4 regions of the Kitasatospora sp. NPDC085464 genome follow, and region 1 is predicted to be linked to each of the others. Evidence: riboswitches for the same ligand, from Rfam matches in the RefSeq annotation. Region 1 holds a riboswitch; each other region holds the start of a gene.
What was found. Region 1 has a riboswitch for cyclic di-AMP ahead of ACIGG8_RS06710 (peptidoglycan DD-metalloendopeptidase family protein). Riboswitches for the same ligand answer to the same signal wherever they lie in the genome.
Positions count from the first base shown of each region.

Region 2: linked by a shared signal. The riboswitch ahead of ACIGG8_RS36410 (transglycosylase family protein) and the one ahead of ACIGG8_RS06710 (peptidoglycan DD-metalloendopeptidase family protein) in region 1 are both predicted to bind cyclic di-AMP.
Region 3: linked by a shared signal. The riboswitch ahead of ACIGG8_RS13085 (NlpC/P60 family protein) and the one ahead of ACIGG8_RS06710 (peptidoglycan DD-metalloendopeptidase family protein) in region 1 are both predicted to bind cyclic di-AMP.
Region 4: linked by a shared signal. The riboswitch ahead of ACIGG8_RS36550 (M23 family metallopeptidase) and the one ahead of ACIGG8_RS06710 (peptidoglycan DD-metalloendopeptidase family protein) in region 1 are both predicted to bind cyclic di-AMP.

Region 1 is NZ_JBITTM010000005.1:209,031-216,347, reverse strand. Features, by position in the region: gene purB (adenylosuccinate lyase) at 1-341, shown strand, start outside; gene ACIGG8_RS06715 (MFS transporter) at 381-1,919, opposite strand; cyclic di-AMP (ydaO/yuaA leader) riboswitch at 2,232-2,412, shown strand; gene ACIGG8_RS06710 (peptidoglycan DD-metalloendopeptidase family protein) at 2,415-3,398, shown strand; gene ACIGG8_RS06705 (DUF2470 domain-containing protein) at 3,689-4,408, opposite strand; gene ACIGG8_RS06700 (RidA family protein) at 4,535-4,999, opposite strand; gene ACIGG8_RS06695 (IclR family transcriptional regulator) at 5,047-5,796, opposite strand; gene ACIGG8_RS06690 (sugar kinase) at 5,828-7,021, opposite strand; gene ACIGG8_RS06685 (amino acid deaminase) at 7,224-7,317, shown strand, end outside.
Region 2 is NZ_JBITTM010000058.1:42,922-50,238, forward strand. Features, by position in the region: gene ACIGG8_RS36395 (MazG family protein) at 1-810, shown strand, start outside; gene ACIGG8_RS36400 (SDR family NAD(P)-dependent oxidoreductase) at 815-1,240, opposite strand; gene ACIGG8_RS36405 (cytochrome P450) at 1,507-2,961, shown strand; cyclic di-AMP (ydaO/yuaA leader) riboswitch at 3,205-3,371, shown strand; gene ACIGG8_RS36410 (transglycosylase family protein) at 3,377-4,180, shown strand; gene eno (phosphopyruvate hydratase) at 4,450-5,736, shown strand; gene ACIGG8_RS36420 (septum formation initiator family protein) at 5,878-6,360, shown strand; partial or broken gene ACIGG8_RS36425 (DUF501 domain-containing protein) at 6,332-6,853, shown strand; gene ACIGG8_RS36430 (Ppx/GppA phosphatase family protein) at 7,060-7,317, shown strand, end outside.
Region 3 is NZ_JBITTM010000012.1:117,179-124,495, forward strand. Features, by position in the region: gene ACIGG8_RS13080 (NlpC/P60 family protein) at 76-1,122, opposite strand; gene ACIGG8_RS13085 (NlpC/P60 family protein) at 1,345-2,466, opposite strand; cyclic di-AMP (ydaO/yuaA leader) riboswitch at 2,477-2,630, opposite strand; gene ACIGG8_RS13090 (NlpC/P60 family protein) at 2,968-4,005, opposite strand; gene ACIGG8_RS13095 (NYN domain-containing protein) at 4,206-5,588, opposite strand; gene ACIGG8_RS13100 (hypothetical protein) at 5,899-6,162, opposite strand; gene ACIGG8_RS13105 (rhomboid family intramembrane serine protease) at 6,364-7,146, shown strand; gene ACIGG8_RS13110 (Lrp/AsnC family transcriptional regulator) at 7,188-7,317, shown strand, end outside.
Region 4 is NZ_JBITTM010000059.1:20,792-28,108, reverse strand. Features, by position in the region: gene ACIGG8_RS36560 (alpha/beta fold hydrolase) at 1-663, opposite strand, end outside; gene ACIGG8_RS36555 (YiaA/YiaB family inner membrane protein) at 793-1,083, opposite strand; cyclic di-AMP (ydaO/yuaA leader) riboswitch at 1,281-1,439, shown strand; gene ACIGG8_RS36550 (M23 family metallopeptidase) at 1,452-2,285, shown strand; gene ACIGG8_RS36545 (hypothetical protein) at 2,382-3,257, opposite strand; gene ACIGG8_RS36540 (GNAT family N-acetyltransferase) at 3,300-3,911, shown strand; gene ACIGG8_RS36535 (sensor domain-containing protein) at 4,026-4,766, shown strand; gene ACIGG8_RS36530 (hypothetical protein) at 4,877-5,665, shown strand; gene ACIGG8_RS36525 (GNAT family N-acetyltransferase) at 5,713-6,159, shown strand; gene ACIGG8_RS36520 (hypothetical protein) at 6,156-7,317, opposite strand, start outside.

The DNA of each region.
Region 1 (7,317 bases):
AGCTGGACCGCTACCTGCCGTTCCTCGCCACCACCAAGGTGCTGATGGGCGCGGTGCGCGCGGGCGTCGGCCGGGAGACCGGGCACGAGGTCATCAAGGAGCACGCCGTCGCCTCGGCACTGGCGATGCGCGCGGGCGCCCGGGAGAACGAGCTGCTGGACCGCCTGTCCGCCGACGAGCGGATCCCGCTGGACCGCGCCGCGCTGGACGCGCTGCTGGCCGACAAGCTCTCCTTCACCGGTGCGGCCGGCGCCCAGGTCGCCGAGGTGGTCCGCCTGGTGGAGGCCGTCGCGGCCGCCTACCCGGAGGCCGCCAAGTACGCGCCGGGTGACATCCTCTGAGGTCGATGTCCCGTGACGTCCCGGTGAGGTGACGTCGCGTCAGCTCTCGGGCGTGGGCCCCGCCGCCGGACCGGTGGCGGGGCCCTCGCGCGTGTGGACGTGGCCCGGGTCGAAGGGCGGGGTGGTGGTGCCGCAGGGCCAGTCGCAGTTCGGCTCGGCGACCGGCTTCTCCTCGGGCGCCAGCACGTTGCCCCGGATGGTGGCGAAGGCGATCAGCCCGCCGGTGGCCAGCAGGCCCGCGCAGATCAGCATCGCCGTGTGGAAGGCGGAGTCGACCTCGGAGGGCACCTGGTAGGCGTTGCCGCTCAGCCCGGCCAAGGCCGGCAGGGCGGCCACCGCGAGCAGGCCGGCCGCGCGGGCGGCGGCGTTGTTGACCCCGCTGGCGATGCCCGCGTGCCGGACCTCGACGGCGGCCAGCACCGTCGCCGTCAGCGGCGCCACCAGCAGGGTCATCCCGCAGCCCATCACCGTGACGGCGGGCAGCACGTCCGTCCAGTACGACGAGTCGGAGCCGATGCGGAGCATCAGCAGCACCCCGGCGGCGCAGATCAGGGGGCCGACGGTGAGCGGGATCCGCGGGCCGATCCGCTTGCCAAGCCGGCCGGCGCGCGCCGACAGCAGCAGCATCAGGATGGTGATCGGCACCAGCGCGAAGCCCGAGACCAGCGGTGAGAACCCGGCGACGATCTGCAGCTGCACCACCAGCAGGAAGAACACGCCGCTGAAGGCGGCGTACACGCAGAGGGTCACCAGGTTCACGGCGGTGAACAGCCGGGAGGAGAAGAGGCCGAGCGGCAGCATCGGTTCGGGCGCGCGGCGCTCGACGGTGACGAAGGCGACGCCGAGCACCACGCCGATCACGCCGCTGACCCAGACCGCGGGGGACACGCCTTCGCCGGCCGCGGTCAGCGCGTAGGTGATCGCGCCGAGCGCGAGCGCGGCGAGCACCGCGCCCAGTACGTCGAAGCGGCCGGTGGCGCTCTCGTCCCGGCTCTCCGGTACGGACCGGGTGGTGACCGCGATGACGGCGGCCGCGAGCGGCAGGTTCAGCAGGAAGATCCAGCGCCAGCCGGGGCCGTCCACCAGCCAGCCGCCGAGGAAGGGGCCGACCGCGGCCGACACCCCGCCGAGGCCGGACCACAGGCCGACCGCCGCCGAGCGGTCGTCAGGGTGGAAGACGGCCTGGAGCATGGCGAGCGAGCCGGGCGTGAGCAGCGCCCCGCCGATGCCCTGGACGGCGCGGGCGGCGATCAGCACCTGGATGTTCGGCGCGGCGGCGCACGCCGCGGAGGCGACGGCGAACCAGACCACGCCGATCAGGAAGACCCGGCGTCTGCCGTACCGGTCGCCGAGCGCGCCGCCGAGCAGGATCAGGCCCGCCAGGGTGAGCAGATAGGCGTTCAGCGTCCATTGCAGGGACGCCAGGGAGGCGCCCAGGTCGGCGCCGATGCGGGGCAGGGCGACGTTCACCACGGTGCCGTCGAGCATCGCCATGCTGGATCCGAGCACCGTTGCCAGGAGTACCCAGCGACCCTGCGCGGTGCCCAGGCGCAGGGTGCCTGCTTCGGAGGTGGCCACGGCCCGATCCTGGCCCCGTGGGGCGTACGTGACAAGGCTCACCGGTGGGTGTGTTGGAGGCTGGCGGTGCGTGAGCGGACGACTGCGCAGCGCCGTCGTCGTCGGCGCAGGGTCGTGGATCAGTGGCACGGGGTGAATGGATTGTGTACACACCGTGCCGCGGATCATTCGGAGGGTGACCGGATCCCCGGGGGTCGTTGCGGATTCAAGAGATCGACATTGCTTCACCCGAACGGATGGGTTTTAGTTCAGCGACCGCCCGGCCAGCCCGGACGGATCCACCGGGTGGAACGCCGAGTCCTGCCGCTGCCCGGGTGGTTCGAACTGAACTCTGTACGGCAGGAGCGGGGGACCCACAGGTAAGTCGCCGGACCGGAGTTCGCGCCTCAGGGCGCGGGCGTCCAGGGCCGGCTTGGGGTGAAGCCGCGCATGCGGCCGGGCAACTCCAGCCCGAACCCGACAGCTCACCTCGCAGGCGTCGGAGAGGAAACTTCCATGCCTGCTCAGGCTCGTCGTATCGCCCTGCCCCGCGCCGCCCGCATCGGCATCGCCACCGCCGTCACCGGCGCCTCCTTCGCCCTCCCGCTCGTGACCGCGATCAGCGCCCAGGCCCACACCGCCCCGGCCGCCCCGGTCGCGCAGGCCGCCCCCGCCGCTGCCGCTGCCGCCGCCCCCGCCGCCGACGCCAAGCCGGCCGCGCAGGCCGCTCCGGCCGCCGCGCACGAGAGCTACCGCGTCGTCAGCGGTGACACCCTGTCCAAGATCGCCGACGTCAAGAACGTCGAGGGCGGCTGGCACGCGCTGTACGAGCAGAACCGCTCGGTCGTCGGCGCCAACCCGAACCTGATCTTCCCGGGCCAGCAGCTCACCATCGCCGGCCACGCCGTCGCGCCGTCCGCCGACGCCGCCCCGGCGAAGCCGGCCGCTCCGGCCAAGCCCGCCACGCCGGCCAAGCCGCAGGTCAAGGTCCAGGCCAAGACCGAGGCCGCGAAGCCGGCCGCCCCGGTGCAGACCCAGGTTCAGACCGCCGCTCCGGCCCCGGCCGTGACCGCCGCTCCGGTCGCCGCCACCGCCGGCTACGTCGCGCCGCTGGCCAACCCGGTCCTGGGCGAGGCCTACGGTGTCGCCGGCTCGATGTGGGCCTCCGGCCACCACACCGGCCAGGACTTCGTCTGCTCCACCGGTACCCCGCTGCGCGCCGTCGCCAACGGTGTCGTGGTCAAGGCCGGCAACGGCGGCGCCTACGGCAACGAGGTCGAGATCAAGCTCGCCGACGGCAAGTACGCGCAGTACGCGCACCTCTCGTCGATCGGCGTGAAGATCGGTCAGACCGTCACCGTCGGCCAGCAGCTCGGCCTCTCCGGCGCCACCGGCAACGTGACCGGCCCGCACCTGCACTTCGAGATCCGCACCACCCCGGAGTACGGCTCGGACATCAACCCGGTCACCTACCTGCGCGCGCACGGCGTCGCGCTCTGACCCTTCCGGGGTTTCAGGAACCACCGCTGCTGCGGAGCGAATCGATCCTCCGGGATGGTCATGTCGGGTGACCGCTCGACCGGGTGATCGCCGCACAGTGGACATGGGCGCGGGACACGCCCAGGCCGGCCCGGCTCGCGGGACACACCTCCCTCGCGAGCCGGGCCGGCCGCTGCCATTTCCGGGGCCGGTACAGCACGGGGCTCGCTCCGGGGTGGTCGGTTCGACCGGACGGTGGGTCAATCCGTTCGCACGGTCTGCCTGCTGGACGCGCTGAAGGGGATCGGGAGTCAGCCGCGGTGGGCGGGCTGGCCGTACCGGGCGGCGGTCAGCAGGTCGTGCATCCGGTGGCCGAAGTCCTCGACGTCGCGGGCCGGTTCGGGGAAGACCAGGCGGACGTCGCGGTGGCCGTCGGGGTGGTCCAGGCGCAGCACCAGGCCGTGGCGGTCCAGGGCGAGCGGGCGGACGTCCGGGTTCCGGGCGAGCAGCACCGGGTCGAGCAGGCGGGTGAGGACGTCGAGCGCGTCGGCGTGGTCGTCGGCGAAGTGGGTGAGCATCGCGGCCTCGTGGCGGGCCATCGGGTCGGGGGTGGCGTGGGCGAGGTCGGCGGCGGTGACCGCGCCGGTGCCGTACGGGGTGGCGAGGACGGCGTGGGCGACGTCCACGCGCAGGTGGACGCTGAGGCCGTCGTCGGCGAGGTGGGCCAGCCGGAGCCGGCCGGCCAGGGTGAGGCGGGCGCGGACGCGGTCGCGGACGGCGACGGGGGAGACGTCGGTGACGTCGAGGACGACGGCGAGGCCGTCGGTGGCCCGGGCGGCGGCCGCGGTGAGCGGGGCGTCCAGTGGGGCGCGCAGTCGCAGGCGGGAGCCGTGGACGGAGACCGGGGTGTCCAGGTCGTGGTGCTCGCCCAGTGCACGGACGGCGAGCGAGGAGGTCGTGCCGAGCAGGCTCAGGATCCGTTCGGCGGTGGTGGGCTCGGGGACCTCGGTGTCGCCGGTGGGCAGGCTCATGGACGGACCTCCAGTTGGTTAGGTGAGCCTAACCTAATGTTGCTGTCCGGGTGTGGCAAGCGCGCAGGGCCCGGACGCGCGGGAGGCGTCCGGGCCCTGCGGTGGGTGAGGTCGGGGACGGGAGCGTCAGACGACGACGGCCTGGGCGTCGATCTCCACCAGCATCGGCTCCTGCGGGAGCTCGACGAAGACGGTGGTGCGGCAGGGCTTCACCCCGCCGGGCTTGACGTTCTCCTCGATGAACTCGGCGTAGACCTCGTTCATCAGTGGGAAGTCGGCGCGCTTGGTGAGGTAGACGCGGAACATCACCACGTCCTCGATGGTCGCGCCGCCGGCCTCGACGACGGCCTTGACGTTCTCCAGGGTGCGCCGGGTCTGCGCCTTCACGTCACCGTGGTGGAGGTACTCGCCGGTCGCCGGGTCCTGCGGGCCCTGGCCGGAGACCTGCAGGATCGGACCCTTGCGGACGCCCTGGGAGAACGTCCAGGCCGGGGCGGGGGCGCCGTCGGTGCGGATCTCGACCTTCTCGGCGGGCCGGGTGTGCTCGGCGGCCTGGGCGGTCTCGGCGGGCTGGGGGCGCTCGGCGGGCATGGGGCTCCTTGGCGTGAAGTGCGTGAAGTGCGTCAGGTGACTGTCCGTCAGTTGTGGTCGGGGCGGCCGCAGTCGGCCGAGACGGCGCGGGCGGTGGCGAGCAGGTGCGGGAGGAGGTCCAGTACCTGCTCGTACGGGAGGACGACGTCCGGGACGGAGATGGAGGCGGCGGCGACGACCCGGCCGCTGGCGTCCCGGACGGGTGCGGCCACGCAGTTGATGAAGGACTCGTGCTCGGCGTGGTCCTGCGCCCAGCCCTGGGCGGCGACCTTCTCCAGCTCCGAGAGCAGCGCCTCGGGCGTGGTGAGGGTGCGTTCGGTGTGCGGGGTGAAGTCGATCCCGGCCACCACCCGGCGCCGCTCGGGCAGCGGGAGGTCGGCCAGCAGCACCTTGGAGACCGCGGCGCTGTGCAGCGCGGCGCGCAGGCCGATGCGGGAGTACATCCGGACCGGGTGGCGGGAGTCGAACTTGTCGATGTAGACCACCTCGCCGCCCTCGTACGCGGCCAGGTGCACGGTCTGGCCGGTGGCGGCGTTCAGCTCGGCCAGGTGCGGGGCGGCGATCCGGCGGATGCCGCGCTGCTCCAGGGCCAGGCCGGAGAGGGCGAAGAGGCCGGCGCCCAGGTGGTAGCGGTAGGCCGCGTCGCGATAGACGAATCGTTCCTCTTCGAGGCTCTGGAGCAGCCGGAGAACGGTCGTCTTGTGGACGCCGAGCACCTCGGCGAGCTGGTCGAGGGAACGTTCGCCCTCGCCGAGCTGGGCGAGGATGCGCAGGGCGCGGGTGACGGTCTGGCTCATCGTGCTCCGCTTCGAGGGCCGGGGTTCCTGCTCATTGTGCCCGGGTGCGGTCGGCGGGCGGGACGTGGTCGGCGAGGCCGGTGGGGCCGGCCGGATCGGTGGGGCCGGCCGGGCCGGCGAGGTGCGTGCGGCCGGCGGGCAGGGCAGGGCCGGTGATGCCGTCCGCGGTGACCCGGGTGGCGGCCCACTCCGCGGGCGAGGCGTCGAGCAGCGCCGCCACCACGGCGGCGGGCGGCGGCTCGGCCTGGTCGCCGTGGGCGGTCAGGGCGCAGGCGGCGCTCAGGTGGCCGAGCCGCAGGCGGCGGCGCTGGTCCAGGCCCCGGACGGCGCCGGCCAGGTAACCGGCCGCGAAGGCGTCGCCCGCGCCGGTGGCCTCGACCACCTCGACGGCGAGAGCCGGTTCGGTGACCGCCGTGCCGTCGCGCCCCAGGGCGGTGACGTGCCGGGCGGAGTCCTTGACGACGACGGTCGCGGGGGACGGGAAGCGACGGCGCAGCGCGGCCGGGTCGCCGGTGCCGAACGCGGCCTGCGCCTCGTCCGCGCCGAGCAGCAGCAGGTCGGCGGCGTCCAGCAGTGGGGGCAGCACGGCCGGGTCGCGGTCCCGCCACAGCGAGGGGCGCCAGTTGAGGTCGAAACTGACCAGCCCCCGGCCCCCGCCCGACCGGGCCCCCGTGGTGTGGCGGCGCTCGACGACGAGGGCGCGCAGCAGGGCGAGGCAGTCGTCGGAGAGCGCGGCGGTGATGCCGGACAGGTGCAGCAGTCGGGCGTCGGTCAGCAGCCGGGCGGCGTCCGGGTCGGCGAGCAGTGCGGGGGAGAGTGCGGCGGCCGCGGAACCGTGCCGGTGGTAGTGCAGCCGACTGCGCCCGGGGCCGAGGTCGTGGTCGTGGCCGGTGGAGCCGCCGACCTCCTTGAGGTAGAGGCCGGTCGGGCGGTGCGGGTCGACCGCGACCGCCGAGACGTCCACGCCGCGGGCGGCGATGTCGACCAGCAGTCGCCGGCCGAAGCCGTCGGCGCCGACCCGGCTGATCCAGGCGGTCGGCACGCCGAGTGCGGCCAGCACGCCAGCCGTGTTGGACTCGGCGCCGCCGACGGAGAGCCGGAACGTCTCCACCGACTCCAGCGGGCCGGGGCGGTCCGGGAGCAGGACGGCCATCGACTCGCCCACGCACACGGCCGTCGGAGGAGGGCCCGGGCGGGCCGGGCCCGGGGTGTCCTGTCGCGGCATGTGCGGGGCTCCTCGTCTGTGGCCGGTGCGTCGAGAGCGGGCCCACTCCGTCGATCGACCGTCCGCCTGGTCGGGTGCGGGCCTGGTCCGTTGAGCGTGAGTCAGTTCCGTTGACCGTGATCCGGCGCCGATGCTAGAACCGTGCTGCCAGCATGCGCAACCCGCGTTGCACATGCTGCAACATGGCGGATGGAGGAGGAGCGTGCAGCAGACCTTCGCAAGCAGCGGCACCGGGCCGGGCATCGCCCGCGACGCGGTGGCGGCGCTGGCCGACGAGCCGCTGGACTGGCGGTTCA
Region 2 (7,317 bases), on a different contig from region 1:
GCGACGGTGTGGCTGGGCAGTCCGGACGGGGATCCGGGGCTGACGGACGCGCTCGCGCGGCTCGCGGTGGAGCGGGCCGGTGAGGTGCCGGAGATCGAGGTGCTTCCGGGTTCGTACGACCTGCCGGGGGCGCGGCTGCTGGACCTGGTGACGGTGATGGACCGGCTCCGCTCGCCGGGCGGCTGCCCGTGGGACGCCGAGCAGACGCACGAGAGCCTGGTGAAGTACCTGGTCGAGGAGGCGTACGAGCTGGTCGAGGCGATCGAGGAGGGGGACCGCGACACGCTGCGCGAGGAGCTGGGGGACGTCCTGCTCCAGGTGTTCTTCCACTCCAGGATCGCCGAGGAGCACCCGACCGGGGCCTTCTCGATCGACGACGTGGCGGGGGACATCGTCGAGAAGCTGATGTACCGGCACCCGCACGTGTTCGGGGACGTCGAGGCCGGGGGCGCCGCCGAGGTGGAGGCGAACTGGGAGCAGCTGAAGGCCGCGGAGAAGGCGGACCGCGAGTCGGTGCTGGATGGCGTGCCGGCCGGGCTGCCCTCGCTGGCGTACGCGGCGAAGCTGGTGTCGCGGGTGCGCCGGTCGGGCTTCTCCGGGGTGCCGGACGAGCCGTACGAGCTGCCGGCCGAGCTGACCGCGGAGTCGGCGGGCCGGCTGCTGCTCGCGGTGGCGCAGCGGGCGCACGACGCCGGGGTGGACGTGGACGCGGCGCTGCGCTCGGCCGCGCGCGGTTACCGGGACGCGGTGCGCGCGGCCGAGGGCCTCAAGCCGGTCGGGCAGCCCGGCGTGGAGCCGGACGGGAAGTAGGCGCTCAGGCCGCCGTGGCGGTGCTCTCCACCGGGCGCCGCTGCGGCGGGACGAGTTCGCCGATGGCCTCGCCGACGAGGACGACGAGTTCGGCGAGGCGTTCCAGGTCGAGGTGGTCGGGCAGGTCGGCGAGGGAGACGATCCGCTCGCCGTCCGGGCCGGCGACGGCGAACAGGTCGATCGGCCCGAGGTGCTTCTCCGCGGTGTCGACGAGGGCGGCCACGTCGCTGGGGCGGCGGATGTCGCCGGAGACGCCGACGACGGGGCAGCCCGGCCGGTCGAGTTCGGCGGCGAGGTCCTCGGCGATGCCGACGTGCTGGTCGGCGATCAGCATTCCGGCGGCGCCGGCCGCGGAGAACCGGCGGGCGAGGTCGGCGCCCGACCCGCCGTCGAGTACCGCGATGACGACGACTGACCCGCTGACCCGCATGGTCTGCTCCTCCCTGTGGGCGACACCGCACCGGCGCCCACGCGTACTGCGGAGGATCGTAGGCACGACCTGACCCTCCGCAACAGGGATTACCCCTCAGGTGACCAGGCTCACGCCCGCCGTCCGGCCAAGAGCTGTCCAAGAGCTGTCCACGGACCGTCCACGGGTCGTCCACGGAGTGTTGGCGCGCCCGTCGTACGCCGTTGTCACGGGGGTCGCGAGCCGTCGGCGGAGGGGGGAGCGCACCCAGCGGATACGGTCGACCCATGCCAGCTCAGCCCGACCCCGCCCGGCCCGCAGCCACCCCGTCCGACGCCACCCCGCCCGCAGGTCCCGTCCGGCCCGCCGCCCCGCAGTCGGACGCCGCCACCCCGTCGGACGCCGCCGCCCCGCAGTCGGACGCCGCCGCGCCGCAGCCCGAGGCCGCCGCGCCGCAGCCCGACGCCGCCGCTCCGCAGCTGTTCACCTGGGAGTTCGCCGCCGATCCGTACCCCGCCTACGCCTGGCTGCGCGAGCACGCCCCGGTGCACCGCACCAAGCTGCCGAGCGGTGTCGAGGCCTGGCTGGTGACCAGGTACGCGGACGCCCGGCAGGCGCTCGCGGACGCCCGGCTGTCGAAGAACCCGGCGCACCACAGCGAGCAGGCGCACCGCACCGGCCGGGTGGGCATTCCGGGGGAGCGGCAGGCGGACCTGATGACGCACCTGCTGAACATCGACCCGCCGGACCACACCCGGCTGCGCCGCCTGGTGTCGAAGGCGTTCACCCCGCGCCGGGTGGCCGAGTTCGAGCCGCGGGTGCAGCAGCTCACCGATCGGCTGATCGACGGCTTCGCGCAGCGCGGCTCGGCGGACCTGATCCACGAGTTCGCCTTCCCGCTCCCCATCTACGCGATCTGCGACATGCTGGGCGTGCCGGCCGAGGACCAGGACGACTTCCGCGACTGGGCCGGGATGATGATCCGGCACGGCGGCGGCCAACGCGGCGGCGTGGGGCGGGCGGTGAAGCGGATGCGGGCGTACCTGCTGGAGCTGATCCACCGCAAGCGGGCGGACCTCGGGGACGACCTGATCTCGGGCCTGATCCGCGCGAGCGACCACGGTGAGCACCTGACCGAGAACGAGGCCGCGGCGATGGCCTTCATCCTCCTCTTCGCGGGTTTCGAGACGACCGTGAACCTGATCGGCAACGGGACGTACGCGCTGCTGCGCAACCCGGGCCAGCGCCGGTTGCTGCAGGAGTCGGTGGCGCGCGGGGAGAGCGCGCTGCTGGAGACGGGCATCGAGGAACTCCTGCGCTACGACGGGCCGGTGGAGCTGGCGACCTGGCGGTTCGCGACGCGTCCGGTGACCATCGGCGGGGTGGACATCCCGGTCGGCGATCCGGTGCTGGTGGTGCTGGCCGCCGCGGACCGCGATCCGGCCCGGTTCGCGGACGAGAACACCCTGGACCTGGCCCGGACGGACAATCCGCACCTGGGGTTCGGGCACGGCATCCACTACTGCATCGGTGCTCCGCTGGCCCGTTCGGAGGGGCGTGCCGCACTGGCCACGCTGCTTTCCCGGCTGCCCGATCTGCAGCTCGCGGAAAGCCCGGAGAATCTGCGCTGGCGGGGCGGTCTGATCATGCGTGGCCTGCGGGAACTCCCGGTCGAATTCACTCCGGAGAGCCGCTCCCCGCATACGCCGCCGCACGCTCCTTCCGCGCCCCCGGCGAACTGACGCGAGGTGGCGGAACGCCGGGCGGCGCGCTGACGGAACGTCGCCCGGCGTGCTCCCGGTGGGGTGTGAAACCCCATCAATGCCGACATAGTGGCGCCGTTGGTAGGCGATCGGACACGTGCCGTAATTTCTGTGTGATATCCGGGATATGAGCTTGTGATCGGTCTGAAGATCTGTCTACTCTCCCTGGAGTTCGCAGCTGCGGACCTCGTGCGCGGAACGCCGAATCCTGCCCGCCGCGTCACGGGAAACCGACCAGAACCCTGGGCAGGGGCGGGGGAACCAGGTTTGTTGCCGTCCCCACGGCTTGGGGTGAAGCCGCCCGAGCGGAATCGTTTCCGCGTACGGCGGCCGGGCCACCTCCCGGTCCGAACCCGACAGCTCACCTCGCAGGCGTGCGGAGAGGGACCTCTTCATGCTGTTCGTTGGAACCGGCCGTCACCGTCGTCGCACCCAGACCGAGAAGGCCATCGCCGTCGCCGGTGTGGCCGGCGTCGGACTCGCGATGCCGCTCCTCACCGCGACCGGCGCCTCCGCCGCCCCGGTCTCCACCTGGGACGCCGTCGCCCAGTGCGAGAGCGGCGGCAACTGGAGCATCAACACCGGCAACGGCTACTACGGCGGCCTGCAGTTCACCTCCAGCACCTGGAAGGCGTACGGCGGCACCTCGTACGCGGCGCAGGCCAACCAGGCCAGCAAGGCGCAGCAGATCTCGATCGCCGAGAAGGTGCTCGCCTCGCAGGGCCCCGGCGCCTGGCCGGTCTGCTCCGTCAAGGCCGGCCTGACCAAGGGCGGTGCCCCGGCGTCCGTCGACACCTCCTCGGACTCCAAGCCGCAGTCGGCCCCTCAGCAGCAGACGCCCAAGCGGCAGGCCCAGAAGCCGGCCGAGAAGCCGGTCCAGAAGCCCGCCGAGAAGCCGGCCGCGAAGCCCGTACAGAAGCAGGCCCCGAAGCACGCCGCCCCCGTGCAGGCCGAGAAGCCCGTCGACCAGTCGGCGCAGCAGTACGTTCCCAAGCACGCGGCCCCGCGCCCCGCGCAGCCGGCCCCGGTCGCGCAGACCGGCCACGACTACACCGTCCACGCCGGTGACACGCTGTCGACCATCGCCGCCACCCAGGGCGTGTCCGGCGGCTGGCACGCGCTGTACGAGCAGAACCGCTCCACCGTCGGCGGCGACCCGGACCTGATCCTGCCCGGCCAGGTGCTGCACCTCGGCTGAGCCGGCGTGTCCCTGGTGGCACCGGCGACACGCGTGACGGGGGGTCGGTCCGGCCGGCCCCCTTCGTCCGCATTCGCCCGATCCGGTGGGACAAGCTGGGACAAGCAGGTGAACTACCGGTGGGTAGCGGGGCCACACGCTGAGACGGGACCGAGGCCGACGTGGCCTGGAGAGCCCGGGCGGTTAGGCTCTGGTCCGTAACGACTCCGCAATCGTCCCGCCGACAGCGCCACCGTCAGCGGGACCCTGCTTCCGCAAGGAGATGCCTCGTGCCGTCCATCGATGTCGTCGTAGCCCGTGAGATCCTCGACTCCCGCGGCAACCCCACGGTCGAGGTCGAGGTCGGCCTCGACGACGGCAGCACGGGTCGTGCCGCTGTCCCGTCGGGTGCCTCCACCGGTGCCTTCGAGGCCCTGGAGCTGCGCGACGGCGACAAGAACCGCTACTTCGGCAAGGGCGTGGAGAAGGCCGTCCTCGCCGTCATCGAGCAGATCGGCCCGGAGCTGGTCGGCTACGACGCCACCGAGCAGCGCCTGATCGACCAGGCCATGCTGGACCTGGACGCCACCCCGGACAAGTCCTCGCTCGGCGCCAACGCCATCCTGGGCGTCTCGCTGGCCGTCGCGCACGCCGCCTCCGAGGCCAGCGACCTGCCGCTGTTCCGCTACCTGGGCGGCCCGAACGCGCACGTCCTGCCGGTCCCGATGATGAACATCCTCAACGGCGGCTCGCACGCGGACTCCAACGTCGACATCCAGGAGTTCATGATCGCCCCGATCGGCGCGGAGTCCTTCTCCGAGGCCGTCCGCTGGGGCGTCGAGGTCTACCACACCCTCAAGGGCGTGCTGAAGGAGCGCGGGCTGTCCACCGGCCTGGGCGACGAGGGCGGCTTCGCGCCGAACCTGGACAGCAACCGCGAGGCCCTGGACCTGATCACCGAGGCCATCCAGAAGGCCGGCTACGTGCCCGGCCGTGACGTCGCGCTGGCCCTGGACGTCGCCGCCTCCGAGTTCTACCAGGACGGCGCCTACCAGTTCGAGGGCAAGGCCCTCTCGGCCGCCGAGCTCATCGAGTACTACGCCGAGCTGGTCGCCGCCTACCCGCTGGTCTCCATCGAGGACCCGCTGGACGAGTCGGACTGGGACGGCTGGAAGGCCATGACCGTCAAGCTGGGCGACAAGGTCCAGCTGGTCGGCGACGACCTGTTCGTCACCAACCCGGCCCGCCTGGGCAAGGGCATCGAGACCGGCACCGCCAACGCGCTGCTGGTGAAGGTGAACCAGATCGGCTCGCTGACCGAGACCCTGGACGCCGTCGAGCTGGCCCAGCGCAACGGGTACCGCTGCATGATGTCGCACCGCTCCGGCGAGACCGAGGACGTCACCATCGCCGACCTGGCCGTCGCCACCAACTGCGGCCAGATCAAGACCGGTGCCCCGGCCCGCTCCGAGCGCGTCGCCAAGTACAACCAGCTGCTGCGCATCGAGGAGATCCTCGACGACGCCGCCGAGTACGCCGGCCGCGGCGCCTTCCCGCGCTTCAAGCACGAGGGCTGAGACCGCGAGGTCACGAGGGCCGAGCGCTCCCGGTAGCGCAAGCCTGACCGGTGCCCCGCCGTTCACCCCGTAGGGTGGACGGCGGGGCACCGTCGCGACCAGGAGGGGATACGGGAGATGGCAGGCTGGAGGATCCCGGGCTTGGCGGCCCGGCCTCGGTTCACGAGCCGGGCGACCGTCCTCGTCCTGGTGCTGTGCTCACTGGTGGCGATCCTCGCCTACCCGACGCGGCAGTTCATCTCCCAGCGCGCCGAGATCTCCGCCCAGCGGGCGAAGGCCGACCAGGTGCGCCGGCAGGTCGAGCAGCTGCGCCGGGACCGGGCCCGCTGGCAGGACCCGGAGTACGTCAAGGCGCAGGCGCGCGCCCGGCTGCACTACGCGGTGCCGGGGGAGACCCCGTACATCGCGGTGGATCCGGCCGACCAGGCCTCCGCCAAGCCCTCCTCGTCCGCCGCCGGCGCCCCCGCCGCCGGGGTGGCTGCCGGTCAGGCGACGGCCGCCAAGCCCTGGTACACCAGCATCTGGGACTCGGTCGACGCCGCCGACACCGCCGCGCCGGCCCCCGGCACCCCCCTTTCGCTCCCACCGTCCCCCGTTGGAGACACCTCCCCCCATGACCACTGAGAACCACCCCGCCGTCTCCGACGCCGACGTCGCGGCCATCGCCGCCCAGCTCGGCCGGGTGCCGCGCGGCCTGCGCGGCGTGGCCCACCGCTGCCCGTGCGGCAACCCGGACGTCGTGGAGACGGCTCCCCGCCTGCCCGACGGCACGCCGTTCCCGACGCTCTACTACCTGACCTGCCCCAAGGCCGCCTCGCTGATCGGCACCCTGGAGGCGGAAGGCGTCATGAAGGACCAGACGGCCCGGCTCGCCGAGGACCCGGAGCTGGCCGCCGCCTACCAGGAGGCGCACGAGGACTACATCGCCCGGCGCGACGCCATCGAGGTGCTGGAGGGCTTCCCGAGCGCCGGCGGCATGCCGGACCGGGTGAAGTGCCTGCACGTGCTGGTCGGCCACTCGCTGGCGGCCGGCGAGGGCGTCAACCCGCTCGGCGACGAGGCGATCGGCATGCTGGAGGACTGGTGGGCGAAGGGCCCGTGCGTCTCCCCGGCCGAGGTCCAGGCGGCCGGTGAGCGGGTCGCCCGCAACCGCGCCAAGGACCAGGACCACGACGCCGTGATCGCCGCCAAGCAGCAGAAGACCGCCGAGCGCGCCGCCAAGAAGCGTGCCGCGCAGGAGCCGGCCGAGGACGCGGCGCAGTCCCCGGCGGCCCCGGGCGGGTCGGCCGGGGACACCGGCGGGCAGCAGGAGTCGCAGTGACCATGACCCGAGTCGCCGCGATCGACTGCGGCACCAACTCGATCCGGCTGCTGGTCGCCGACCTGGACCCGGAGACCGGGGAGATCACCGACCTCGACCGCCGGATGATCGTCAACCGGCTGGGTCAGGGCGTGGACCAGACCGGCCGGCTGCACCCGGACGCGCTGGCCCGCACCTTCGCGGCCTGCCGGGAGTACCAGGAGATCATCTCCGGCTTCGGGGTCGGCCCGGAGCGGGTGCGCTTCGTCGCCACCAGCGCC
Region 3 (7,317 bases), on a different contig from region 1:
GCGCACCCCGCCGGGACAGCGCGCGGCGGGGTACGTGCGCCGGATCGGGTCCGGCGGGGTGGGAAGGGGACGCGCTCAGAGCCGGACCACCCCCGAGACCGGCATGGCGTTGACGCTCTCGTAGCGGACCTTGGCGCCCGGGTAGGGGGCGTGCACGATCACGCCGCCGCCGGCGTACATGCCGACGTGGTGCATGTCCCGGTAGAAGATCACCAGGTCTCCCGGTCGCGCCTCGGAAAGGTCGATCCGCCGGCCGGCGTACGCCTGGGCCTGCGAGGTTCGCGGCAGGGTCACTCCGGCCTGCCGCCAGCTGTAGTACATCAGACCGGAGCAGTCGAACGCGCGGGGCCCGGTGGCTCCGTAGACGTACGGCGAGCCGATCATGCGCACCGCGGCGGCCAGCGCGGCCGCCCCGCGCTCGGAGGCGGGCGGGGCGGTGCCGAGGTCCAGCCGGTCGGTGCCGCGGGTGGCGCGCTGCTCGGCGTCCCGGGCGTCCTGGGCGGTCATCCTGGCCCGTTCGGCGGCGTCGAGGCCGTTGAGCAGCTTCTGCGCCCTGGCCAGCCGCTGCTGGATCTGCTGCTTGCCGTCGGCGAGCGAGCGGCGGGCCTGGTCGAGCTCGGCGAGCTTTCCGGTGGCCTCCGTCCGCCGCTGGTCGAGCCACCGCTGGCGGGTGACCAGCTCGTGCAGCGTCTCCTGCTGCCGCTGCGACGCCTGGCCCATGGTGCGGGCGCGGGCGAGGTAGCCCTCCGGGTCGGGGGACAGCATCAGCTGGGCGGTCTGGGTCATCCCGCCGCCGCGGTACTCGGCCCCGGCGACGGTCGCCAGGTCGCCGCGCAGCTCGTTGAGCTGGTCCTGGGCGACGGCGATCTCGCCCTGCAGGATCGTGGTCTCCCCCTGGAGCCGGCGCTGGGCCTCCTGCGCGGCGTTGTACTGCTCGGACGCCTGCTCGGCCTCGTCGTAGAGCTGCTCGACCTGCGCCTGGACGTCCTTGCGGTCGGCCGGGTCCGGGCTGCCGGGGGCGGCGTGGGCGCCGCCGCCGGTCGCCACGCCCAGCGCGGTGGTGGCGGCCGCCGTCAGCACCAGTGCACGGGCGAGCAGTTGGGAACGGCGGTGCACAAGCACGGCAGCGGCTCCAATCCTGCGGCGCGGCCCCGCGGCCGCCCGTGGCGGGCGGCCGTCGAGCGGGAGTCCGGTGGCAGACGTTAGCGAGTCCGGGCAAGCGAGTCCAAACCCCTACGGACCCGAATATTTGACCCCCAATCGGACATCAGCCCGAGCAGCCGCCAACGCCGCAGGCCCGGCCTTCCGCGGTGGAAGACCGGGCCTGCGAGGAGCCGAACGGGGTCAGACCCGCACGATGCCGCTCAGCGGCATGTTGGTGACGGCCTCGTAGCGGACCGACGCACCCGGCTTGGGGGCGTGCAGCACCTGGCCGTTGCCGGCGTAGATGCCGACGTGGTGGGCGTCCCCGTAGAAGATCAGCAGGTCGCCGGGCTGGGCCTGGGACAGGTCGGTGCCGATCCGGGTGCCGGCGTGGGCCTGCTCCTGCGAGGTGCGCGGCAGCGACACGCCGACCTGGTTGAACGCCCAGACCATCAGGCCGGAGCAGTCGAAGGAGCTCGGGCCGGTGGCGCCCCACACGTACGGGCTGCCGACCTTGGAGGCGGCGGCGGAGAGCGCGGCGGCACCGCGCGAGCTGCCCGGGGCCGGGAGCTTGCCGGCCGGCGTGGACGACGGCGTGGAGAGGTCGGTGCGGCTGTTGTCGCGCGAGGCGCGGTCGGCGTTCTGCTGCGCCTTCGCGGCGGCGTCGGCCTGGGCCTTGGCGTCGGCGGCGGCCTTCTCCTCGGCCGCGCGCAGCGCCTGGCGCTCCTGCTCGGTCAGGGTGTTGAGCAGGTCCTGGGCGGCCTTCAGCTTGGCCTGGACCTCGTCCTTGGAGGCCTTCAGCTGCTGGGTGGTCGACTCCAGCTCGGCGAGCTTGCCCTGGGCCTCGGTGCGGTCCTGGTCGAGCTTGCGCTGCTGCTCCTGGAGCTGCTTCAGCTGGTTCTTCTGGGTGTCACCGGCCTGGTTCAGCGCACCGGCCTGGTTGAGGAAGTTGTCCGGGCTGGACGAGAACATCAGCTGGACGGTCGGGGATATGCCGCCGTTGCGGTACTGCTCCCCGGCGATCTCGGCGAGTCCGCCCTGCAGCTCGGTCACCTGGGCCTGCTGACGGGCCACCTGGTCCTGCAGGCCGGAGACCTGCTTCTCCAGGGTCTGCTGCTTCTCCTGGGCGGCGTTGTACTGCTCGGTCGCCACCTCGGCCTGCTCGTTGAGCTGGTCGACCTGCTCCTTGACCTGGTCCTTGGTCGGCTGCGGGTCGGCGTGGGCGCCGGACTGCGCGGAGAGGGCGACGGCAGCGGCGGCGACACCGGTCAGGATCGAGACCCGGGCGCGACTTGCTGGCTTGGGACGACGATGGGACGCCACGAAGGCGGGCTCCTTCTTCCTACGTCCGCCTACCGGGTGAGCTGACGGGTTCGGGCCGGAAGCATGCCCTACGACGCCTCACGGCCGTTCCAGCGGCCGACCTGGCGCCGATTCACCCCGGAGGAACGTGGTTCCCCGGCTCCGCTCCGCAGCGCCCCCGACCACTGGGCTCCCCTGTCGGGCAGTCGCTTCGACCTGCCCCGCTGCCTCGCGAACTCGGCGGTAACCACCGCCGCCACCCTGGCTGGGTGATCGACAGTGCGGTGGTTCGAAGCACGACCCTAGTAACTGAACCGTGATCGGTTCAAATCCTTGTCAGAAAAAAGACGGAAGATTGCCCAAGTTCTTTTGTGAAAATGACCGATGGTGATCACGACCGTACGCAAGGCTGATCAGGCCTCACCCGCCGCTCGCGAAACGGTCGAAAACCCGAACGCCACCCCGTCGGAGGTGGCGCGGATCACAGGGGCCCGCACGGGGCCCCCGGAGGGTGTCGGGCCGTCAGACCCGGCGGATGGTGTTGATCGGCATCGCGTCGGCCTTCATCACCTTCACCACGTCACCGGTGTGCGGCGCGTGGACCACCATGCCGTTGCCGATGTACATCCCGACGTGGTGCATGTCACCGCCGTAGATGACCAGGTCGCCGGGCTGGGCCGCGGCCAGTCCGGGCACCGCGGTGCCGTAGTGGCCCTGCTCCTGCGAGGTGCGCGGCAGCGAGACGCCGGCCTGGCCGTACGCCCAGAGCATCAGGCCGGAGCAGTCGAAGGTGCTCGGACCGGTGGCGCCCCACACGTACGGCGAGCCCTGCTTGCTCATCGCCTTGGCGACGGCCACCGCGGCGTACCCGCTGGCCGGCGGCAGGTTGCTCAGGTCGACCCGGTCGCTGCCGCGCGAGGCCCGGTCGTCCTGCGCCTGCTGGGCCTTCAGCGCGGTGCGCTCGGCGGCGCTGAGCGAGTTCAGCAGGTCCTGGGCGGCCTGCAGCTTGGTGTTGACGTCCGCCTTGGCCTGGTTCAGGTCCTTGGTGGTGCTGTCCAGCGAGGCCAGCACGGCGGCCGCCTCGGCCTTCTCCTGGTCCAGCCGGCGCTGCTCGTCCAGCAGCGACTTGAGCGCCTCGGCCTGGGTGGTGCTGGCCTGCTGGACCGTCGAGGCCTTCTCCAGGTAGCCCGACGGGTCGGAGGAGAGCATCAGCTGGACGGACGGGTCGATGCCGCCGCTGCGGTACTGGTCGCCGGCCACCTCGGCCAGGCCGCCCTGCAGCTGGGTCATCTGCTCCTGGCCGCGGGCCACCTGGTCCTGCAGCTGGTCGGCCTGCTTGCGCAGCTGGTCGGCCCGCTCCTTGGCGCCGTTGTACTTCTCGGCCGCCTGCTCCTGCTCCTCCTGGAGCTGGTCGATCTGCGCCTTGACGTCCGTTTTGTTCGGCTGCGGCGCGGCGTGCGCGGCCACCTGGGCGGAGAGGGCGACCGCGGTCGCAGCGGCAGCGGTGAGCACGGAGATCCGCGCGCGGCTCGGCTGCTTGGGACGGCGGTGGGAGGCCAAGGGACCGGCTCCTTCTTCCAACGGACTCACCCGATCGGATGAGGAACCGGAAAATAGGTTTGACGCCAGACCCTAGTGCGGATCTATCCGCTTTGCCACTCCCCCGAAGGCGTGAACCCCGTTCACCACACCGGCTTCACCGCACCCGCACACGGTCGTGGACGCGGCGCTGACCAGGTGTCATCCTAGCGGGCCGACGCTCAGGGCCGCGCCAGCCGGTTCAGCAGCAGCACCGACGCCACCGGGCGCGCGCCCGCCTTCCGCACGCCCTCCGCGACCTCCCGGTCGGCGGAGACCACCACCACCGGACGGCCCTGCGGCTCGGCCCGCACCAGACGGCGGATCAGCTCGTCCGCGGTCTCCCCGGTCCGGCTGAACCGCACCCGGACCCCGCGCGGCGGCGCCATGATCACCGGAACGTCCAGGTCCTGGCCGTCGAACACACAGGTGACCTCCGCCTGGGTGCGCTGGGCCAGCATCGCCAGCCCGCCCAGCAGCCGGATCCGCTGCTGCTCCAGCGGCAGCGTCGGATAGCCGGTCTTGGTCACGTTGTAGCCGTCCACCACCAGGTGCACCTGCGGGATCGCCAGCAGCTGGTCCAGCAGCGCCGGGTCGTCCTCGGCCAGCCCGCGCCGCGCCACGTCGTGCGGCGAGGCCGCGCCCGGCACCACCGCCTCCACCAGGTCCGCCGGGCGGATCTGGGCGACCGGCAGCGCCAGCTCCCGCTGCAGGCCCTGGGCCGACTGCAGCACGGTGTCCAGCAGCAGCCGCAGCCGCATGTCCTCGACGCTGCGCCCCTCGCGGGCCGACCGGCGGCCCTGCTCGGCGGCGTTCTCCAGCTCCGAGAGCCGGTGCTTGAGCCGCCGCGCCTCGGTCTCGGCCGCACTGCGCTCGGCGGCGCCCTGGGCCCTCACCGCCTCCAGCTCCCCGGCCACCCGACGCGTCTCGGCCTGCGCCCGGCGGGTGTCGCTCTCCAGCGACCGCACCTTCTTGCGCAGCGACTCGGCCTCCCGCCGGACGCCCTCGAACTCCACGCGCTGCCGGTCCAGGTCCGCCCGCGCGGTGGCCCGCACCTCGGCCAGCTCGGCCTGCAGCTTCTCCACCAGCCGGGTCGCCTCCGCGGCCGCGTCCTCGGCGCCGGCCCGCTCGGCCTCCTCGCCGGCCTCGGCGACCAGTCGGCTCCAGCCCGCCGAGCGCACCAGGTAGGCGGCGGCCGCGACGTCCATCGGATCGGCGGCGCCGGGGACGCTGCCCGACTCCAGCGCCCTCACCAGGTCCGGCTGTCCCAGCCGCAGCCGCTCCGCTATCCGCACCCGGAAGGCCGGCTCCGCCTCCAGCGCGGCCGCCAGCGCGGTGGCCGCGTACTTGGCGCGCCGCGCGGGGGTGAACTTCACGTACTGACGCAGGCTCTGCGGGAGCTCGCCCGGCGGCAGTCCGCCCAGCGCGTCCGAGGCCAGCCCGACCACCCGTCGGCGCACTCCCTCGGGCAGCGGCCGGTCCAGCTTCTCGGCGCCGCGCTCCGACGCTGCCCCGGAGGCGTCGGAGGACTCGGCCGGGTCTGCCGGGTCTGCCGGGTCTGCCAGGTCTGCCGGGTCGGACGAAGCGGTCTGCGCCCCGACGGCATCGGGTCCGACGGCCGCCGCGTCGACGGCTCCGGACGCAGCGCCCTCCGCCGGTCCCGTCCCGGCGTCCGGCACCTGCGCCTGCGCAGCGGGCCGAAGCCCCTGCGCTTCGCCGGGCTCCTTCGCTGCGTCCACCACGTCCTCGGCTCCGATCCTGTTCTCCGGCGGGGTACGGCCGCGACCCCCCGTCGTCACGCCCCGTGCGTCTTGTTCCGTATTGTCCGGTGTGGCGGACGGGCGCGCCGCGCGCCGCCCGCCGCACCCGCGGGCGTCAGCCCTGCTCGGCCGGGGCCTCCGCGCCCTCGGCACCCGGACGGGCCACCAGCTCGACCTGGTCGACGGCGTTGCACCAGCGGCAGCGCACCGACTCGACGGTCTCGCTCAGCACCTCGGTCTCCTCGACCTTGGAGTCGCCGGCCAGGTCGAAGTGCAGGAACTCGGTCACCCGCGCGGTGCGGGTCACGTCGAACCGGGTGAGGTTGCCGCACAGGGTGCAGCGCCAGCGCGTCTCGGCAGTCAGGGCGGGGACGGTCATCGGGGGTCCTCTCGGGTGGTCCCTGCGTGGGCTAGGCGCTCCCCCCGGAGCCCCGGCGTCGGCGGCGGGAGGCGGGAATGCCCGCCCCAAGCCTATTGCCTGGGGCAACCATCGCGACCACCGGTCAGCGGAATAGCGGGGCTGGTCCACCTGCCGTAAACCGCCGTGTCACCTGCGGCGCCCGGAGGGATGCTTGGCCGCATGGCGCTCGCGGCCCCCGACCACACCGCCGCGCGGGGCGGCCGGCCGGAGGTGGCCGCCCCGGCGGTCACCTACGCGCTGATCGCGGTCAACACCCTGGTCTTCCTCCTCGGCCCGGCCGCCGGGCTCAATCCGCTGTACGGCACCGGCCCGGCCCGGGTCTGCGCGGAGCAACGGTACGAGCAGCGCTGGGGCGCCGTTCCGGCCGAACTGCTGACCGGGCGGCCGCTCACCGCCGAACAGCTGACCGAGGCCCCCGACCCGGTCCCCGGCTGCCCGGCCGCCCCGACCCCGGGCAAGCACCCGGCCCTGTCCGCCCTCACCGGCCTCTTCCTGCACGCCGGCTGGCTGCACCTGCTGGGCAACCTGCTCTTCCTGCACGTCTTCGGCCCCACCGTCGAGCGGCGGCTGGGCCGGGCCCGGTACGCCGTCTTCTACCTGGCCGCCGGCAGCCTGGCCACGTACGGCTTCGCGCTCGCGGAGGCGCACTCGCCGGACTGCACGCGGGTGCTCATCGGAGCCTCCGGCGCGATCTCCGCCGTCCTGGGCGCCTACCTGCGCTTCCACCCGCGCGCCCGGGTGACCACCCTCGTCCCGCTGCTGTTCTTCCTGCCGCTGCGCTTCCCGGCCTGGCTGGTGCTCGGCCTCTGGTTCGCGCTGCAGTGGTGGTCGGTGCACTCGGCGGGCCCGGGGGTGGCCTACCTGGTCCACGTGATCGGTTTCTCGGCCGGCTTCCTCTACACCTGCACGGTGGTCCGCCACCCCCCGAGACGGCCCGGCTGACGCCCGATACGCTGGCGGCACCCCACAAAGGAGCGCGAACAGTGATCACCGCCATCGTCCTGATCAAGACCAGTGTCGACCGCATCCCGGAGATCGCCGAGGCCATCGCTTCCATCGAGGGCGTCAGCGAGGTGTACTCGGTGACCGGTGGATACGACCTGGTGGCGATGG
Region 4 (7,317 bases), on a different contig from region 1:
GCCCATGACCACCAGCGCCGGGCACCGCACGGCGGCCGTCCAGCCGACCGGCGAGGAGTTCCCGGTGACGTACCCGCGGGTGGCGGTCTTGCGGCCCGGGGTGCGCAGCGCGGCGACCAGCCCGTTCACGTAGGCGTCGAAGTCGGCGGGCTTGGCGCCGGGGAAGGCCATCCGGCGCAGGTAGAAGCCCCAGAAGGCGGGCCAGTGGACGAGCGCCGCGCCCATCAGGCCGAGGACGCCGCGCATCAGGGCGCCGGGCTGCGGGTTCTCGACGAAGGCGTCGATCAGGACGATCCCGGCGACCCGCTCCGGCGCGTCCCCGGCGACCTTGACGACCGTCGCGCCGGTGTAGGAGTTCCCGGCGAGGACGGCGCGCTCGATGCCGAGGTGGTCGAGCAGGGCGAGGACGTCGTCGGCGATCGCGGCGGGGTCGTAGTCGTCCCAGGCGATGGACGACTCGCCGAAGCCGCGCAGGTCCATGGTGACGACCCGGTGGCCGGCGGCGACGAGCAGCGGGCGGAGGTGCCGGTACGCGGCGCGGCTGTCGAGCATGCCGGGCAGCAGGACGACGGGGGTGCCGTCGCCCTGCCGGGTGTCGTCGAAGGCGATCCGCCCGCCGGGGAGGGTCAGGTACTGGGTGTCCGGGGTGATGGTGGCGTTCATGGTGGGCCTCCTCGGTCCTCCGCTGCGGGCATCGGCGGTGCTGCCGATAGCCATAAAGCTAAGGCTAATAGCCTTAGCCGTCAAGTGCTCGATCGCGGCGGAGGGGGAGGGGGTGTCGGGCGGCCCGCCTCAGACCCCCTCGACCTTGAACGGGTCGTGCTCGCTGAGCAGCTTCTCCAGCCGGGCCTGGTCGACCCGGCTGACGATCTCGTTCGTCTCCTGTCGGTCCCGGACCACCTTCGCCAGGGTGAACGCGGAGCTGACGGTGTAGAGGAGGCCGATCCCGAGGAACGCCCGGGTCCACCCGCCGACCGGCAGGTAGGCGATCCCGACGGCGAGGGCCGTGCCCGACAGGGCGAAGGAGAGGATGGCCTGGATGTAGTAGGCGGCCGTCGTGCGGTTCTGCATCGGTGCGCTCATGGCGTCAGGATGCGGCCGCCCGGCCGGGCCGCACATGAGTAGGAGTACTCAGATGGAGTGCTCGTGTCGAAGGGTCGTTCGTTGACGTCCTATCACTCGCTCCACGGCCGTCCCGGACGGATGGCTTGGAATCAGAGCGTCCTAGGATTAACGTTTGATAACGCAGCGCGGTTGTCAACGCCGTACCCAGACGGCACCGTGCGCCGTCGCCTAATCCCGCCGGCCGGCCTCCGGGCAGGTCAGGGAGCCGGGGAACCACGTTCCTTGGGGTGAATCGGCGGGGCCCCGGCCCGGCCGTAGGAGACCTTCCTGCTCCGAACCCGTCAGCTAACCCGGTAGGCGCGAAGGAAGGAAAGGAGCGCGCCTCCGTGGCGTCGACGCACACTCCGGCACACCCGGCCGGCCCCGCAGCCGGTACCCAGCTCCTCGACCACCCCGGTGCGGACGGCCCCGAGGCCCTCGGCCCGGAGGCCGAGACCAACCGGCACCGGATGCCGCGTCAGGTCCGCGGCACCTCCCCGCTGCTCGGCGTCACCGCCGTCGCCGCCACCCTGGGCGCCACCGGCTTCGCCTCGGCCACCCCGGCCGCCGCACCCGCCGTCGAGGCCCCGGACGAGACGCCGGTCGCCCTCTCCGCCGACCCCGGCCTCGCGCTCGCCGCCCGCATCCAGCAGCAGGCCGACAGCCAGCGCACCGCCGCCGAGGAGACCGCCCGCGTGCAGGCCGCGCAGGAGGCCGAGGCCAAGGCCGCCGCCAAGGAGGCCGAGGCCAAGCGCGCCGCCGAGGAGGCGGAGGCCAAGCGGGCCGCCGCCCTCACCCTCCCGGTGAAGGACTACCGGCTCTCCGCCCACTACGGCCAGAGCGCCCGCTACTGGGCCAACCTGCACACCGGCCTGGACTTCGCCGCCGACACCGGCACCCCGGTCTACGCGCTCGGCCAGGGCACCATCACCTCGGCCGGCTGGTCCGGCTCCTACGGCTACCGGATCGTCGAGACCCTGCCCGACGGCACCGAGATCTGGTACTGCCACCTCTCCTCGATCATCGCGGGCTCCGGCAAGGTCACCTCCGGCCAGCAGATCGGCAAGGTCGGCGCGACCGGCAACGTCACCGGCCCGCACCTGCACCTGGAGGTCCGCCCCGGCGGCGGCGCCCCGGTCGACCCGGAGCCCTGGCTCCAGCAGCACGGCCTCAACCCGTAACGGACACCCGGAGGCCCGTAGCGGCCTCCCGGAAGCCCGCAACAGCCACCCGGAAGCCCCCGGCCGCACGGCCGGGGGCTTCCCGTTTCCACGCGGCTACTCCTCGGCGGGCAGCTGCGCCAGGTAGGCGTCGATCTCCTCCTGGCCCGGCTCCGGCGCCAGCTCCGGGAACTCCGCCACCAGCAGCCGCGGCAGCCCGGGCACCGTCCACTCCCCGAACAGGTCGAGTGCCGCGTCGACCGCCGAGTCCTCGAAGTGCCCGAAGTCCCCGGCCAGTTCGTCCGGCATCGGGCGCCCGAGCGCGGTCAGCTCGGCCAGGTTGCGGTAGCTGCGCCGCATCAGGCCCTGCTCCAGCAGCCGCCGGGCGCCGTCCGTGGCCATGCCGACCGACAGCACCCGTCCCGGTCCCCAGCCCTGCTCGTCCGGCTCGTCCAGCCAGCCGGTGGGCACCAGCGCCTCGTACGCGGCCAGCCGCTCCTCCTCCGCCAGCCCGGCGAAGCCGGTCAGCCAGTCCCGCACCGCCGCCCCGTCCGCGACGTCCACCCCGTGCGCGTGCAGCAGCAGCGCGTACAGCCGGGGCCAGGTCACCAGGTCGGCGCGGCGCAGCAGCCCGGCCGCGACCTCGCCCTGCCACTCGGCCTCGGCGTGCAGCCGCTCCTGGCGCTTGGCGTTGAGCCGCCGCACCGCCCGCTGGTGGTCGATCAGCAGCCGGACCGCCTCGCCGTACGCGAGCGGGTCCTCCTCGGGCGCGGGTTGGACGTACAGGTGGAGGCGCTCGTACAGCAGGTGCTCCACCGCGTCGGAGGTCAGTTCGGGCCAGCCGTCGTGCATCCTGCTCTCGCCCAGCTCCAGCAGCGCCAGCACCGCGCGCAGCGGCCCCTCGGCCACCGGCGTGCGGCCCTGCTCGGCCGCCCAGGCGAGCAGGTCGGCGGCCCTGGTGCGCGGGGCGAGCCGCAGGTCTTCGTCGTTCATAGTCCGAACGGTAGCCGCCGGGGGCGGGTAGGGTCGGCAGCCATGGTCCCCGTACGACTCACCGGCCCCCGGCTGGCCATCCGCGAGTACCACCACACCGACGGCGACGTGGACGCCCTGCACGCGCTGTTCGGCGACCCGGAGGTCACCCGGCACCTGCCGTTCGAGCCGCACGACCGTGAGACCTGCGCCGACCAGATCGAGCTCTACCTGGAGGAGGCGATGGCCGAGCAGCGGGACACCTACCGGCTCGCCGTCACCAGGCTCGCCGACGCCGAGGAGCCGCGGGACGCGACCCCGATCGGCCAGGCCTCGCTCACCCTCGGGGAACACGGCGCCGCCGACCTCGGCTGCGTCCTCGGCCACGAGTTCCAGGGGAGCGGCCACGGGCGCGAGGTCACCGCCCTGCTCTGCGTCCTCGGCTTCGGCGTCCTGGGCCTGCACCGGTTGACGGCCCGGGCCGAGACGGCCAACGCGGCCGCCGCCAAGGTGCTCACCGGACTCGGGTTCCGGCCGGAGGAGCGGGCGCGGCAGGACCGGCTCCCGGACGGCGAGCGGTCCGGCTCGGACCACTACGTGCTGCTCGCCGACGCGTGGCCGGGCCCGGCCGACCGCCGTCCGGCCGAGCGGCGGCCCGAAGGGGCGGGGGGTTAACCCCACCTCCGATCCGCCAGGCCTCCGGATGCCCCGGGCCCCGGCCGTTCGACCAGACTGGACGACGTCAGGGAACGCGAACGACCGTCACAACGAAGGGCCGGGGGCCGGGAGATGAGCAGCAGCCGAAGCACACTGGACCACGAGTTCGACGTCCTGGGCGGGTACGACGCCGAGCCGCGTCCCGACCGGGCCCACCGGACGGAACAGCCGCCGGCCTTCCTGGCGGCGCCGTTCTCCGCGCACTACTACCGCGAGATCGGGTACGTGCTCACCGGCCTGCCGGTGGCGATCGCCGGGTTCGCCGTCGCGATCGCCCTGTTCTGCCTCGGTCTCGGCACCTTCGTCACCGCCCTCGGCCTGCCCGTCCTGGCCGCCCTGACCGTCGCCGGCCGGGGCTTCGGCCGACTGGAGCGGGCCCGGGTGCGCGGCATGCTGGCCCTGGACGTCCCCGGCCCGAAGCCGGCGCGCCGGGTCCGCCCGGGCAGCTGGGGGGCGATCACCGCGCGGCTGGCGGACCCGGCGGGCTGGAAGGCCGCGCTGCACCAGGTGGTGATGTTCCCCTGGGCGATCTTCAGCTTCACCATGACGCTGGTGTTCCTGCTGGTCGGCTGGGCGATGGCGCTCTACCCCGTCTACCACTGGGTCTTCCCGACCTTCACCGACTGGCGCGGGTACCAGGTGTTCGACTACACCGACAGCCACCACGCGCGGCACGTCTACTACGTCGAGGGGGTGTGGCAGATCGCCGCGGTCTCGCTGGTCGGGGTGGTGCTGGTGTTCCTCACCGCGCAGCTGGTCCGTGGTCTGACCAACGTCAACCGGGCGGCCGCCCAGGGTCTGCTCGGCCGCTGAGCCGGTACCGGCCGTCAGGCCCCGTTCCGCCCCGTCCGGCCCCGTCCGCTCCGTCCGGCCCCGTCCGCCCTCCGGGTGCGGGCGGGGCCGACGCGTGTTCGGATGGCCGGGTGGCCGCCGAAGGCTTTCCCACCGAACGGTTCCCCGCGGAGCGGTTCCCCCGCGAACGGGCTCCCTCCGAACCCCCGGACGTCCTGGTCACCTCCCGTCCGCTGGACGAGTACTGCGCGCTGTTCGGCCTCACCCGGGCCCGGCTCGCCGCTCTGCCCGGGCTGCTGCTGGACTGCCCCGGCGGCGCGGCCGGCCTGGCCGCCGAGGCGCGCGAGCTGGGCTGCCGGGTGATCGCCGCCGACCCGGCGTACGCGCTGCCGCTGCCGGTGGTCGCGGCCCGCGCCCGGGCCGCCCGGGCGGCGATGGCCACCGCGATGGCCGACCGCCCGTACCTCTACCCCTCGCCCCACCCCCACCGGCCCGAGCGCTACCTGCGCAGCTGGGACCGCGCCCGGCGGCTGTTCGCCGCCGACTCGGCCGCGCACCCGCAGCGGTACGTCGCCGCCGCGCTGCCCCGACTGCCCTTCGCCGGCGGCACCTTCGCCCTCACCCTGAGCGGCTACCTGCTCTTCGCCTACCCCGAACTCTTCGGCCCCGAGCTCCAGTTGGCCGCCCTGACCGAGCTGGTCCGGGTCACCTCCCCGGACGGCGAGGTCCGCGTCCAGCCGCTGTGCGACGCCCGGGGCCGCCGCTGCCCCCACCTCGACCCCCTGCGATACGCCCTCGGCGAGCGCCGCATCGCCAGCGAGGTCCACCGCGTCCCCCCGGCCGAGGGGGGTCACACCCGCCGCGTCCTGGTGCTGCGGGCCGCCGACCGCCGCCGCCGGGCGGGGCCACTCGGCATGTAATGGTCACTGGCCGCTTGAGCCACTATACGGCCGCCTATACTCGCCGCATGACCGACATGACGATCCGGCGTGCCGAAGCGGCCGACGCCGCCCGGCTCACCGGGCTGATCCGGGCCTCCGGCGCCTACCGCGGCGAGTACTTCGCGATGATCGACGGCTACCAGGTGACGCCCGACTACCTCGCGCGGCACGAGGTGCGGATGGCCATGGACAGCACCGACGACCGCCTGCTCGGCTTCTACGCGCTGATCCGCGAACCGGCCGAGCTGGACCTGATGTTCGTCGCGGACGAGACCCAGGGGCTCGGCGTCGGGCGGCAGTTGATCGCGGACATGCTGGACCGTGCCCGGGCGGCCGGGATCACCTCGGTCAAGGTCGTGTCGCACCCGCCCGCCGAGCGCTTCTACCTTCGGATGGGCGCCGAGCGCACCGGCACCCGGCCGCCGCAGCCCAGGACCCCGTGGGAGCAGCCCGAACTGCGCTTCACGGTCTAGGACTCGCCCCCAGCACCGGAGGAGGACGGAGCCGAAGGCGCCGCCGCGTCCGGGGAGTCCGGGGTGTCCGGGGAGGCTTGGGTGTCCGGGGAGGCTTGGGTGTCCGGGGAGGCCGGGGAGGCCGGGGAGGCCGGGGAGGCCGGGGAGGTCGCTGCCGCGGGCGCAGCCGCCGGTGCCGGCCCCACCGGCTGCGCCGGCACGAAGGCCGTCACCTGCAGCCGGGACAGGATCTTCTCCGCCAGCCAGCTGCGGTCCGACCCGTACGGAATGCCCCGCGGGTCGACCAGCTGCGCCGCCACCGCGTCCCGCAGCCGCTGCGCCCCGGCGGCCGGCAGCCGGGAGAGCAGTCCCCGGGCGGCCAGCAGCGCGTGGTACTGCTCGAAGCCCGAGCGCGGGTGCTCGATCGCGTCCAGCACGCTCGTCAGGTCCGCCAGCGCGGGGTCGCCCTGCATCAGCGCGAGCGCCTGGATCCGCCGTCCCTCGGAGCCGTCCGTGAAGAGGCCCCGCACCTGGTCGGCGGTCAGTGCCGAGCGCCGCGCCGTCGAACGGACCTCGGCCACCACGCCCTCCGGCCCGGCCGGCGAGCCCGAGGCAGGCGGCAGCTGCCCGGCCAGCGCGGCGGGGTGCTCGGCGCTGCCGCCCAGCAGCCCGAGCTGCTGCATCGCGCGGACCCGCAGGTCGTCCGCGCCGACCTTGTCGCCGTGCCGGTCGCGGTCCTGCCCGGCGAGGAAGAGGTCCAGCGCCCGGTCGGCGTCGTTCAGCACCCGGGGCAGCGCGAGCCTGGTCACCAGCCAGCCGGCGAGGAAGCCGAGGACCAGGAAGTAGAGCACCAGCGCCGCCGCGAACGGCACCGCGGAGTCGCCCCCGCCGAGCACCGGCGCCAGCGCCGACCCGAGTTCGTGCAGCCGCTCGCCGAGCGAGCCGAGCTGGGTCAGTCCGACGCCCAGCAACACCTTGGTCAGCCAGTCCGAGACCTGCTCCAGATTGGTGTTCGGCGCGTACGAGCCCTGCGGCTGGTCCGAGCCACCGCGCACCCGGGGCACCCCGAACAGGAAGCCCAGCGCGCCGCCGAGCACCGTCGAGGCCCCGGTCACCACCAGGCCGCCGCCGAGCGCCTGCCAGGTCTCGTCCCGGCCGAGCGCGAACAGCAGCAGTCCG